DNA from 4 places in the Candidatus Enterococcus mangumiae genome. Region 1 is predicted to be linked to each of the others. Evidence: riboswitches for the same ligand, from Rfam matches in the RefSeq annotation. Region 1 holds a riboswitch; each other region holds the start of a gene.
What was found. Region 1 has a riboswitch for magnesium ahead of DOK79_RS06290 (LysR family transcriptional regulator). Riboswitches for the same ligand answer to the same signal wherever they lie in the genome.
Positions count from the first base shown of each region.

Region 2: linked by a shared signal. The riboswitch ahead of DOK79_RS11350 (FtsW/RodA/SpoVE family cell cycle protein) and the one ahead of DOK79_RS06290 (LysR family transcriptional regulator) in region 1 are both predicted to bind magnesium.
Region 3: linked by a shared signal. The riboswitch ahead of mgtA (magnesium-translocating P-type ATPase) and the one ahead of DOK79_RS06290 (LysR family transcriptional regulator) in region 1 are both predicted to bind magnesium.
Region 4: linked by a shared signal. The riboswitch ahead of DOK79_RS13385 (LCP family protein) and the one ahead of DOK79_RS06290 (LysR family transcriptional regulator) in region 1 are both predicted to bind magnesium.

Region 1 is NZ_CP147250.1:1,300,719-1,304,221, forward strand. Features, by position in the region: gene guaA (glutamine-hydrolyzing GMP synthase) at 1-188, opposite strand, end outside; gene coaA (type I pantothenate kinase) at 247-1,170, opposite strand; gene DOK79_RS06290 (LysR family transcriptional regulator) at 1,489-2,409, opposite strand; M-box (ykoK) riboswitch at 2,860-3,027, opposite strand; gene DOK79_RS06295 (class I SAM-dependent methyltransferase) at 3,475-3,503, shown strand, end outside.
Region 2 is NZ_CP147250.1:2,373,964-2,377,466, reverse strand. Features, by position in the region: gene DOK79_RS11355 (FtsW/RodA/SpoVE family cell cycle protein) at 1-642, opposite strand, end outside; gene DOK79_RS11350 (FtsW/RodA/SpoVE family cell cycle protein) at 632-1,777, opposite strand; M-box (ykoK) riboswitch at 1,862-2,029, opposite strand; gene DOK79_RS11345 (ISL3 family transposase) at 2,266-3,503, opposite strand, start outside.
Region 3 is NZ_CP147250.1:322,806-326,308, forward strand. Features, by position in the region: gene mgtA (magnesium-translocating P-type ATPase) at 1-2,038, opposite strand, end outside; M-box (ykoK) riboswitch at 2,506-2,678, opposite strand; gene ndk (nucleoside-diphosphate kinase) at 2,825-3,259, shown strand; gene DOK79_RS01550 (helix-turn-helix domain-containing protein) at 3,434-3,503, opposite strand, start outside.
Region 4 is NZ_CP147250.1:2,823,165-2,826,667, reverse strand. Features, by position in the region: gene DOK79_RS13395 (lytic polysaccharide monooxygenase) at 1-1,014, shown strand, start outside; gene DOK79_RS13390 (flavin reductase family protein) at 1,164-1,778, shown strand; M-box (ykoK) riboswitch at 1,943-2,109, shown strand; gene DOK79_RS13385 (LCP family protein) at 2,385-3,266, shown strand.

The sequences.
Region 1 (3,503 bases):
GGACCTCCAGAAAGGATGATCCCTTTCGGATTCATGGCTTTCACTTCTTCAGCTGTAATGCGGTGGCTCAATAATTCAGAAAAAACACCTAAATCACGGATGCGTCGTGTAATCAATTGATTATATTGACTACCGTAATCTAGTACGATGATTTTTTCAACGTTTGTCATATCGGCAACGTTCGTCACATTTATTACCCCTATCCCTTTAAAATTTATCTCAAAATAGTTGAACTATTTTAAAATGCTAATATTTTCGCATGAAAATCGAATCGATGATATGATTTTCAGTTTTATGGAGAATTATATCGGCTCTTCCACGAGTAGGCAAGATATATTCGTTTAAATTCTTCAAATTCACATTTTTCCATACATCTCTTGCCATTTTGAATGCATCTTCACGATTGCCAATGGCAAATTGATAGTAATAGTTTTGTGGATGTTGAAAAGCTGTATCAAGTAACGCACCAAAGCGATCCAAATACCATTTTTCGATCAATTCAGAATCTGCATCCACATAAACAGAGAAATCAAAAAAATCACTGACGTAAATTTGTTGATTGGCTGGCAGTTGGAGCGTATTGATTCCTTCGACGATCAAAATGTCCGGTTGTTGGATCAGTTCATATTCATCGGGAATAATATCATAAACATCGTGGGAATAGACCGGTACTTTTGTTGTTTCTTGACCAGATTTTACTTGGTTAAGAAAGTCGATCAGCATTTCCATGTCATAGCTTTCTGGAAATCCTTTCCGATCCATGATGCCACGTTCTTTTAAGACTTTATTCGGATACAAGAAGCCGTCGGTGGTGATCAACTGGACATTTCTTCGTTTGAATGTCCGAGATAAGATCATTTGTAACAAGCGTGCAGTCGTACTTTTACCAACTGCGACACTTCCGGCAATCCCAATGATAAACGGTGGAACTTGGACGTACTTGTGTAGGAATAACCCTTTGCTCAGAGAGAGGGATTCAAACTCTTTCATATGAAGAAAGATCAAGTGTGCAAGTGGTACATAGATGTCGCGAACATCTTGCATGGAAATACGGTCGTTCAAACTTTTTATACTATTTAGTTCATCTTGTGTCAATGGAGCTTGACCATTTCGGTAAAATTCGCGCCACTCTTCTCTTGCCACACGGTAATAATTCATTGGATCATTCATACATAGCCTCCTGGATTCTCCCATCAATGGACCTATTTTAACATAAAAGAGCATCAAACCCTACCACTTAGGCGAGAAACTCATTGGTTTTTCTCAAATCAAAGGATGGAAGAATAAGTATTTCGTTTTTTTTCATAACAGAAAGGCGGGGAGGGCATAGATGGGATTTCAGTAAATAAAAAAGAAACATCCACAAAATTTTGAAGGGTAGATTTCGTGGATGTTTACTTATTTTATGAAGTTAAATATTTCTGTGTTGGCTTCTTGCCTGCATTTATTTTTGATCTTTGGTTCCTTGTCTTAGTTTGACAGTAAGGCTTATCGTTTTGACAAGTAAGAGGGGTGATTCTCTATCGAGGTTCTTTCTAAAGTTTTGTGACATTTTTGAGTAAAGATTGCTTGGATTTCTTTTTCAACTTCTGGATAGAAGTAAAAGTTTTTTGATTCACTATTTTTATAAAGATAAAAATGAATGGTCGGAAATGTTGGTAAAGAGACAAAACAAACGGGTTCAATGGTTAAGAGTTCTTGTGCAAAGGGATTGACTAATAACATTCCTTTGCCTTCTGTGATCATCTTCATTGCCCCTAAGCTATCTGGACAAACGATATATTTTGGTTCGCTCGTCAGCTGTTGTGCTACTTTTTTTGTGATCACTTGATGTTCGACATGATCGAGTAAAAAGATAAAAGGTAATTCTTCAAGTATCTCCGTGGACAATGCACCATCTGGTTTTAGTAAATATTCACTGACTGCTACTTTGAGTTCTAAAGTTGCCAACCTTGTTTGAACAAATTTCGGGTGATCTAAGGTGGCAGAAGTAATCGCAAAATCGATTTCTTTCTGGCTTAGTTTATTCAATAAGTCCAATGAAGGAACATAGCGGTAGTCGATCGTAAAGCTTTGATGATGAGTTGGATACTTGTCTGCTTCAAAGATAAACGATGCATCACTTGTGCCAACACGCAAAGAAGGATAGTCCACTGATTCATTTAATGAGATATTCAATTTCTTCGCTTCCGACAAAATCAATTCTACGGAAGGAAGAATCGATTTCCCATGGCTACTCAACTTGATTTTTTTGCCATGACGTTCGAATAGTTCAGTCCCGATTTCTTGTTCTAAACTTTTTAACGAACTACTTAATGAGGAAATACTGACATGGAGCTCTTTTGAAGCTTGTGAAAGACTATTGAAACGGGCAATCATATAGAAATACTCTAATTTTTCGATCGACATACACCTATGCCTCCTTTAACATTTTATTCTCCCCCTAAATTTCTCATGCGCCTTTTTAAAAAACAAGGGTTATATAGCAGGGCGCATAGAGATTAAACATTCCTTAATAAATGTGAAACGAATCACTATTACTTTTAATAGGAAATGAAACATGACAGTTTTATCGGTTGCTAGTTGATTTTTATGCGAGTCAATGATTTATAGACTCTTGATCGAAGGCTAGTGATTGATAGGTTGCAATGGATGAAGTGAATCTCAACTAGGAAAGGGAATCAACACACCTAGGAAAGCAAAAGAATGTGGAATAAGACACGCTTACTTAAAGCGGTTTTCTACTGATTTTTTGGTGGCGTGAGGTTTACTGACAACATAAAAAAGCCTCCTTAATACATAAAGGGCGGCGTACTCAAATAAACATTGGATAGTGTAATTTGCAATTGTAAGGCGCAATTGTAATCACGTTAATTGAGCTTTGGCTTTCTGAGACGTAAGAAACAAGTTCTAGTTATCTTGGAAAAGCCTTAATCCGACAATCCCTGCTTTACTCGTTACTGTCTCTCGACATTTCCGAGCGATAACCTATGTTCTTCAGAGTAACCTCACCTAATATGATTATTTTTTCATCCATATCATAAAGGGCAGTGGAAGTAATAGTCAATCATGCGCGTTTCATGAATAGAGATATCATGGAGATATTTGTCTTCTTAAAAACGATAATAGTAGGGTTTATGGGACTTCTATTGATATTTTCTCTACTTTCACGAAACAGATTACGCAAATACCGAAAAAGGAGAAGAGTGAGCAGCTAAGAAAAGTTTTTTCTTCCGTATCGCGATTAAATGGTTTTATTTATAAAAGAAAACCGAAGAAAAGGTGTTCCAGAAGCAACTCCTTCGGAAATAAGCCAGGAAACCCAAAAATTTGAAGAACAATTTTCGGGTTTCCTGGCTTATTTCTCGAAGCTGGACACTTCTGTCACACCCTCGAAGAAACACAATTTCGCTTGCACCTTCTCAAGGAACACGATAGACTATGAACATCTAATAGATGAGAAGGATGGAAACTATGACGAATCATTATTATTCCGAACACCC
Region 2 (3,503 bases), 1.1 Mb from region 1:
GCCGTATTCAGTAAATACTAATGCAATCAAAATGGCCCCGAGAATCACTAGAACAGCAGTCATTGTCGTCATGATCTTCCAATGGACCCCAGCGATCATGAATAATGCCCCCAAGCAAATGACAAAGACTAAACTTGTTCCAAAATCTTTTTGCATGTACATCAATAAGAAGGTCGGCACACTAACGAGTAAAATCTTGCCGACATAAAACAGATCTGTTTTGACAGTCCGGTGCTTGACATTTTGTTCATAGATCAACGTCACATAAACCACGACTAGAATAAACGTCAACTTTACTAGCTCGGAAGGCTGAAAGGAGAAACCACCGATTCTTAGCCAACGTTTTGTTCCTGTGATTTGAAACATCACCGGGTCATAAAAGCGATGCAAAAGTGCCATCACTACTAGAGAAAAAGCATAAAAATACGGAGAATATTTTAAAAAAACAACTGTTTTCACGCGCTGCATGATCAATAACAACGCTAAGGACATCAGACAAAAGACAATTTGTTTGAACACAACACTTCTGACTGGAACTTGATCATATACTGCTGCACCATATTGTACGGCAACACTCAATAGATAAAAAAGAAAAATCGGTAAAAATAGTGCGTAGTTGAATTCATTGAATTTAAATTTCATTTCTGGCACCTCGTGAAGACAGTTTCAGGCACACTCCTAATAGCAGTGATAAAATCAAATAACTTGATCCCCCATAACTGATAAAAGGTAATGGGATACCGGTCATTGGGATCATGCCACTGATACTCGCAATATTGATGCTCGTCTGTAACAATAGCAGCATTCCTGTTCCCAAATAGATCAAGCCGATTTGTTGGTTTGGCTCGTTGGCGCTTAAAACAAATAAGCGCAAGATGATTGAAAATAGCAATGCCAAAATCAGTAGGCCAACAATCAGCCCTAACTCTTCCAAAATAATCGAAAAAATAAAATCCGTTTCCGCTACTGGTAAATATCCTTTTTTGGTAATACTATTCCCTAGCCCTAACCCAAAAAGTCCACCGTTATACATGGCATAATAAGATTGGCTCATCTGGAATCCTTTGCCATATGGATCTAAAAAGGGATTAAATGCAATCGTCAAACGATCATATGTGTGTGCAAAAAGGCTTGGTAATAAATCATTGCTTCCTAGCAAGTAGATGATTCCTCCGAGAACCAAAAAAAGACTGAGTAATCCTGCAAAAAACACTAAGATATAACGAACTGGTAATTGCACCGTGGTGATCATGATTGCTGCTAATAAAATCAATAAAATTGCACCAGTTACCTTTGGTTGGAATAAAATCAGCAGAGTACATAAAGAGATGATCAAAAATGGTTTTTTCAGTTCATTCAATGATTGCTTCGATGTTCTAAAATAATGAGCTAAATAAAAGATCATACCGACATTCACGATTTCTGCGGGTTGGAATTGAAAGCCAGCAATGGAGATCCACCGTTGCGCCCCACTGATATTGACACCGATTCCTGGTACTTTCGTCAACATCAATCCGACGATACCGATCCCCATCATTATTTTTACGATTCGATGATCGAGTATGAATGCAGGTCTGATTCGATAAATGAAAAAAATCATTCCCCAACTCAGTCCTACGAATACCAATTGTCGAACTAAAAGCTGTTTCGTACTTTGATCGAATGACATCAGACGAAACGTACTCGCACTATAGATCATCAGCAGACCGATCACACTGATCAGCAGATATGGTACGAGTAAATATAAGTCTAATTTTTTAATATCTTTTACACCCATCCTATATTTCTCCTTTGTGTTACAGCGGAGATACGTCACTTACCCATCTTGAATAAAAAAAGCCAAACGAAAAATACGATTGGCTTTTCAGTCTCATCGTGTGAGTTTTGACACTAAACAACGTAAAGATTTCTCTTAGCTATCTTATGAAGAGCCTTAATCCGACAATTCCTGTTTTACACATTGGCGTCTTTCGACGTTTCTGCGCAATAGCCTATGTTTGTTTAGGAGTCTCGCCTAACAAGTTATTCTATTTGAAAAAAAGTATACCTGTTTGATTATTCATTCACAAGAAAAGCTCGAATAACCATATGAAACTTTAGCTTTTTTTAATTAAATATAAATTATTTTTAAAATTTAATAATAACTGTTCTATAATTTCTGGTTGAAATATACAAAAAAACGGCTCTTTGTCAATAAGGACTGATGAGTGCAATCAAGTGAAATCCGGAAGAAGAAGTGAACACTTCTTCTCCGGATTTTCTTCGTTATTTGACGTGAATGACTTGATTCGTCAAAAAGATTCGGATGCGCATGTTCTCAAATGATTTAAAGCCATAAGACACTCGTTTGAGTGTTTTGATGTGGGTGTTTTTTGCTTCAATTTTCCCATTAGAGTAAGGATAAATCAAAGAATGACGAATCCCTTCTTCATAGCTCAGAAGATTTTGTAGTTTTAGCCGAAATTCTTTATCTAATGTTTCTGGTAACTGATGCAAGAGAGTGAAAAATGACTCGTGGTCTTTGTCACGAAAGGCATCCGCTAGTTCATGGAACGCTTGATAGGCGACTTTCAAGGCAGTTGAAGCACTTAATAAACGGTCAAGCACCATGGCTTCTGTCAGGTAAGGATACTTTGGGGCACGAAAGCTACGCCAAGTTTTATATTCTGTGTGGTTGATATTCTTCCGATTTTTGGTGAGTAAGCGCCAATGGCTTTTTAATTTCCTTGGCATTGTCCGATTGCCCGAAGCAATCAGGCGTTTCATTTCACGGACACGAAAATCTTGGAACGCTTGATTCATGTGTTTGACCACATGAAAACGATCAATGACCAGTTTGGCATGAGGAAATACTTTTTTTGTTAGTTGAAAATACGCCGCATTCATATCAGTAACTAAATAGTCGACGTCAGATGGATTCACACATGTCTGGAAATAAGTGGTCAACCGAGACAATTTTCGAGTGGGTAAGATATCAACTAATTGCCCGGTTTCCCCATCGGCACAAATAAAACTCATCTTATCTTCTGAGGATACATGGGAACGAAATTCATCGACCATCAATACTTTGGGCAGGTGGCGCTTGGCTTGTTTTGGTAAATAGGTTTTTAACGACTTCAAAATACGCGTCACCGTTGGAATAGACACCTGGCAATGCTTTGCGATAAAAGATAAGGAGACCTTTTCGGTGAGTAAAGCAATGATTTTCATTTTTACATGCTCGGCAATCGAATGATTTGGCCGAACAAAATAGCTTTGGGCTGTCCAATGGGTATGGCAGTTTCTACAGTGATAACGTTGTTTCTTCAGCCGCATGATTAGCGGTAAATGGTTGAATTGATCGAAACGAATGCAGGTCATTTTCTTGCCATTTTTGACAATGACCGTTTTCCCCTTCGAATCTCTCACGGCAGAGCCACAAGTCAAACAAGCAGAAGTAGGAGGAGCTAACACTGCGTCAATAACTAAAGTATTGGTTTGATGGAACGTTTCGTAAGAAACAT
Region 3 (3,503 bases), 980 kb from region 1:
TATTTCCAAAATTTGAACTAGCTGTCGCTTTGATATATTTCATAATATTACCAAACGTTTCTCTACCAGACAGTAACCCTTTTTCTAAGATCATCAAATCTTTTTCTAACAAGATGACATCCGCTGATTCTTTGGCAATATCTACTGCTGTGTCTACTGAAATTCCAATATCCGCAACTTTCATCGCTGGCGCATCATTGATACCATCTCCTAAGAAACCTACTGTATGCCCATTATTACGCAACGCTGTCGTTAACCGAGCTTTTTGTTGAGGATTCAATTTAACAAAGACATCATGCGCTTCAGCTACTTTTCCTAATTGCTTGTCAGACATCTCAGCAATTTTCTCACCAGTGATCAATTCATTGATTTGCAAGCCTACTTGACGACAAACAGAGCGGGTGACTAATTCGTTATCACCTGTTAGTACTTTGACAGCAACGCCATGATCTTTCAACGCTTTCAACGCTTGCTTAGTTGTTTCTTTTGGCGGATCTAGGAAAGCAAGATAGCCAATCAAGACCATCTCTGATTCGTCTTTCACTGAAAATTCCCCAACTACACTTGGATTCGTTTTTTGTGCAACACCGATGACACGTAAGCCATCTTCATTTAAATCTCTAACTTTTGCCAAAACTGTTTCTCTTTGTTCTGTGGTCAATGGTTTGACTTCACCACCAAGGTCGATATAAGAAGAGATGCTTAACATTTCTTCGATCGCACCTTTTGTGATCATTTGGGTTTTTCCAGCTGGATCTGCTACCACGACACTCATTCTTCTGCGTTCAAAATCAAAGGGGATCTCATCTACTTTTTGGTAACGGATCTGCTCTGTATCTAACGACTCAACAGCTTCGTCAATAATCGCAACATCTAAAAGGTTTTTTAAGCCCGTTTGATAGTAACTATTCAAATAGGCGTGGCGCAATACGCGCTCATTTTCATTTCCTTCACAATCCATGTGATATTCTAAAATAATCTTGTCTTGCGTCAATGTTCCAGTTTTATCTGTACAAAGTACATCGATCGCACCGAAGTTTTGAATGGCATTCAGATTTTTGATGACTGTTCCTTTTTTCGCCATCGCACTAGCACCTTTCACAAGGTTTGTCGTAACGATCATCGGCAACATTTCTGGTGTTAAGCCAACAGCGACTGACAAACCAAACAAGAATGCTTCTAACCAATCTCCTTTTGTAAAACCATTGATCACAATGACAGTTGGTGCCATCAACGCCATAAATTTGATCAACAACATCGATGTTTTTTGGATACCTAGTTCAAAGCTTGTTTTCACAGGTTTTTGTGATAAGTTTTGCGCCACATGACCAAACATCGTATCGTTTCCAACAGAGATGATAATGCCTTCTGCACTACCACTGATTACATTACTTCCCATAAATGCAATATTTTCATAACTTGTTTCACTTTGTGTTCTTCCAGAGCAAACAGTTGCATGCTTTTCAACCGGATAGCTTTCCCCAGTCAATGCAGCTTGTGAGATAAATAAATCTTTGGCAGAAAGTAACCGCATATCCGCTGGGATCATATCCCCTGCAGATAAACGTACTTGATCCCCACAAACGATTTCTTCCATGGGAATTTCTTTGTATCCACCATCTCGTTTAACTGCCGCTGTTACCTTGACTAATGATTTCAACTTTTCAGCAGCTTGGTTTGAACGGACGGATTGGATCAAAGTCATCGTGCCGCTGACTAGCACCATCGCGAAAATGATGATCACACCAAACAAATCTTTATCTGCTGGAGCGGCTAATACATACTCGGTGATATAAGAAATAATTCCTAATGCAATCAATACTAACGTAAAAGGGGTGATAAACGCTTTGATCGCTTCTACAATAAAAGGCGTTTTCTTTCCATATGAAATACTATTATTTCCATAAGTTTCTCTTAGACTTTCGACTTGTTCTGTAGACAAGCCTTTTTGTGTTGTATGAAATAAGTCGAATAACTGTTGCTTGTTTTTACTAGCAAAGCCAGCATAGACTTTTCTTGTTTCTTTCTTTTTTTCCATCTTGTGATTCTCCTTTGATCTTTAGGTTGTGAGAAAGCCGTTCAGTTCCAAGTATTAAGGCAGGAATTGAGAAAAATAGCTGCTCGCATTTTTTCACTTTTTGACTTGATATTGAAAGAACTGACTTCCAAACACCGTTTATTTGGTTTTAAGAGACAAACAAGACTGATGCCCCTGAACCATTTTTACTTAATCAACGGAGACAGAGTGTTTCAAAGGCGCTGAGAACAGATAGATAATAGTCTCAACAGACCAACGCTTTGTCTCCTTGTACTCCTGACTGTCATCCATTTGTTCTCATCTCCTTTCGTTTACTAACTTTACTTCCTTGTCTGATTACTTGATACTTCAACTTCCCAACTAGATCACCCTCAAACACTTCTTTATTTGAAAAACTGGTCGGTGACAAACAAAAAACCTTTCGCCAAAACTCAGCGAAAGGTCAAAAAAGTGCACAAAAAAAAGCGTGGTCGATCTACTCGTTGAGTTTTGGCACTATACAACGTAAAAAGCAAAAGAGCTTTTAGCTACCTTATGAAAAGCCTTATCTCGACAATTCCTGTTCTACCCATTGGCGTCTCTCGACATTTTTGGGCAGTAGCCTATGTTTGTATAGGAGCCTCACCTAACAAATCTTATTCAGTTTTTCCTCACCTAATGTAACAACTATTTGACGGAATGTCAAACACATTTTCAAAAAAATAAATGAAAGTATAAGGGATTCGTTTGTCATGCTTTCTTTCTCTAGGTATAATGAGCATATCACAACAGTTAGGAGTGAAGGATATGGAACGTACACTTGTTATTATCAAACCTGATGGGGTAAGACGTCATCTGGTCGGTCGAATCATCCAGCGATTTGAAGAAAAAGGATTCGCCATAGCTGAAATGAAATTCGCTACGATGACTGAAAAACTAGCGAAAGAACACTATCAACATCTCTCTGGTCGAAGCTTTTTCGAGGACTTGATCGACTACATGACTTCTGGACCAGTCGTTTTTCTGGTATTAACAGGTGAAGATGTGATCGATCTCGTGCGTAAAATGGTCGGTGCAACAAAAGCAGCAGATGCCGTTCCTGGGACGATCCGGGGCGATTTTGCCTTACCTGGTACAGAAAATATCATCCATGCTTCGGATTCACGAGATGCAGCGAATACTGAGATCACGCGTTTCTTTCCACCATTCGATACGAAAAAAGTAGAAGAGCCAAAAAAATGAAGTCTTTGGCCGTTGACTGCTTGATTTCGTGAAATTTATTTTTGTTTTTTACCAGTACTTCTGAGATAGGTCACGCTTAACACGTTCAGTGAGAGCTTTGACTTAATACTAGAGGTACTGGTTTTCCTTTTGCATTAAGCCAAATATCCACTTGGATCTACTCTCTCTAACGTCCTATCGTTTGGTTTGGATCGACAATAATTTCTTTTCCAACTCTTCTCGTTCTTCTTTTCCTAATGTATAT
Region 4 (3,503 bases), 1.5 Mb from region 1:
GGAGCGAACGTATTTACATGGCGCTTTACTGCTTCACATGCGACATCAAAATGGCATTATTATATGACGAAAGCAGATTGGAATCCAAATGATAAACTAGACCGTGATGATTTTGAATTGATTGGTACGATCAACCACAATGGAACAACTGGATCAACAAATCCAAGTCATTCAATCAATATCCCAAGTGATCGCCTAGGTTACCATGTTGTATTAGCAGTTTGGGACGTAGCAGATACAGTAAATGCGTTTTATAATGTGATCGACTTGAACGTTACAGGCGATTCAACGATTCCAGTGAAGCCAGAAGCACCTCAAAATGTTCGTGTTCAAAACGTGACTTCATCAACAGTAAACTTAACATGGAACGGACAAGCAAATGCAGCTTCTTACAATGTTTATCGTGATGGTAAACTAGTTGGTACATCTGTTGATCCTGAATTTTCTGATAAAGATTTAACAGCAGAAACAACTTATACATATGAAATCGAAGCAGTTAGCCAAACAGGTATCAAATCAGATAAAACAGCAATCTCAGTAACAACTACAGCAATCAGTGCAGAAGAAAAACCAACTGCCCCTAAAAACTTACACTCAATGGGCGAAACATCTTCAAGTGTTTCATTGATGTGGGGAGCTTCAACACACACTCAAGGTATCAAACAGTATGACATTTACCGTAACGGCCAGTTAGTTGGTTCAACTTCAGAAACTTCATATATGGATGAAAATCTAATAGCAAATACAACTTATTCATACGTAGTACGTGCAATCAGTACAAATGGCGAAGTTTCATATGCAAGTAATACATTGAATGTTACAACAAAACAAGGCGAAATCATTGAAGGCGTTCGCGAATGGAAATTAGGTTCAATGTCTTCACCAGAACTTTATACTGCGAACGAAGAAGTAAGCTACAAAGGAAGAGTATATACAACATTAGTTACGCATTTTAACTATGGCGATGATACTTGGGCACCTGACCAAGCACCAACATTATTCCGTTTGAAATAATCAATTTGACACTCAGTGCATTTAATTGCACTGGGTGTTTTTGTGTCATAAGACTTAGGAATAAGAACGTTTAGTTGACAATGAATAAGATTGTCCGATACCATGACTATCATTAGGATGGATCATTCAACAAGAAAGTAGGAAAGCAAATGTTCAAACGAGTTCCTTCAGAGTTAACTGAAAGAGAAAACTATAAACTATTGATCGGTTCAGTAATTCCTCGACCGGTGGCTGTAGTAGCGACACGGTCGATCCAAGGAGTGACGAATATTGCGCCATTTAGTTACTTTAATATCGTCAGTTCCAATCCACCGATACTTTCCTTAGCCATTCAGCGAAAGAACGGAGAGTGGAAAGACACTGCTAGACATCTGATGCAAACGAAGGAAGCCGTGATCCATATTTTAGATGAGAATATTCTGGTAGATGCGAATCAAACAGCCGCTAGCTTATCCAGTGAGGAAAGTGAGTTGACGTTGACTTCGTTCACGATTTCCGAATTAGATACGATCGATGTTCCAAGGATCAATGAAGCTAGTATTGCCTTTGAGACCACACTTTATCAACACGTCCCGATCATGAAAGACCAAGAAATTACGGCTGATTTATTTTTATTACAGATAGCTGCTTATCAATTGAGTGAAACTGTCTATGATGAACAAACGGGCTATATCGATCCTACCAATTTACAGCCGATCAGTCGCTTAGCTGGAAATGACTATGGAAAACTTGGCGAGATCGTTTCGATGCTGCGCCCAAAATAATCACACGATGGAATGACTCTATTTCTAAAGATCAGTGGAAGTTAATTACTTATCATCTGTCCTTAAACTTTATTAAGTAAAGATTAATTTAGTTATTTTATTTTAGTTTTTATTGATTATCGATTCAAAGAGGAATAAGATGAGTTTTGTAAAAATCAAATAAGTACTAACCTTGTTAGGTGAGGCTCCTATACAAACATAGGCTATTGCCCAGAAACGTCGAAAGACGCCAATGGGTCAAACAGGAATTGTCGGATTAAGGCTTTTTCCAATAGCTAAGAATGCGTTCTTTACGTTGTATAGTGCTAAAACTCGGACGATGAGATGATGCCAGGTCAGAAATCTTGTTCGAAAAGGTTTCTGACCTTTTCTTAGTTTTCGCTTCTTTTTATGCTCGCTTCGCCTAACTTGTGTCTGGACGAGAAAGGGGAGTAATGGAACGAACTTTTTTTGATTTTATGAGAGAAATACACAAAAAAGGATCGACGAGTTGCAGCTCAATCGACCCAAAAGACATGAAAGAGAATACACTCTTTACTTGACTCATCATAAGGGACAATGTTCTATGTTGCAAGTAGAAGAGTTTGAAAGGAAGAGTCATTTAACATGAAACCATTTCAAAAAATCATCTTAAGTATCTTGCTCGTTCTTGCGATGGTCATCGGCTTTTTTTCTTTTGAATTTATCCAAGGTTTTTCATCAGTTAAGCAATCCGACACAGTGGACAAAGTCGATGCAAAAGATGTTCCGACGATCATCAATGTCGCATTGATTGGTTCTGATGCTCGATCAAAAGAAGAAAACGGGCGTTCAGATTCGTTGATGGTCGCTCAATATGATCAAAAGACAAAGCAAGCAAAATTGATTTCTATTATGAGGGATTCTTATGTACCTATACCGGGATATGGCATGAATAAAATCAATGCAGCCTATTCCTACGGTGGTATTGACTTATTGGACAAAACATTACAAGAGAATTTCAAGTTAGAAACGCCTTATTATGCCAGCATTACATTCCAAGATTTTATTGATTGTGTCGATGAATTATTTCCAGATGGCGTAACCATCGATGCGGAAAAAGATCTTGATTTAGATGGTGTAGATATCAAAAAGGGAGAACAAACAATGGACGGCAACACCTTACTTCAGTATGCGCGCTTTCGTGAAGACGAAGAAGGGGATTTTGGTCGCATCCGCAGACAGCAACAAGTCGTTGAAGCGGTAGCCAGTCAACTGAAAGATGTTACATCGATCATTAAACTACCAAAGGCAATCGGAAAACTTTTAGGCAGTATCCAGACAAATCTACCCGAAAGTGTCTTATTAGATTGTGGTTTGGATTTTCTAAACAATGACAAAAAAATCGATACGTTGTCAGTGCCAGTGGACAAAAGTTGGGATTTCAACGATAATACACCGGCAGGTAGCGTGTTAGAAATCGACTTAGCCAAAAATAAGCAAGCGATCAGTGAATTTTTGAATAAATAAGCCTTTGTTAAATCAGTGGTTATGAAGGAAATATTATTATCCAGAAATAAGTCGGAGACTCGGAAAATCAGAGATGATTCCGAATCTCCGGCTTATTTTGATAGGGTAGGGTGAACAGTGCGTACTTTTTTCGTTAAAAATTCATTAATATCATGACAGGAATCGTTAAGAATCATTTAGTTCATAACGCTACTTTTCCTGTCATATGTTAGAATATCTTTGATTCGAACTTTTTAA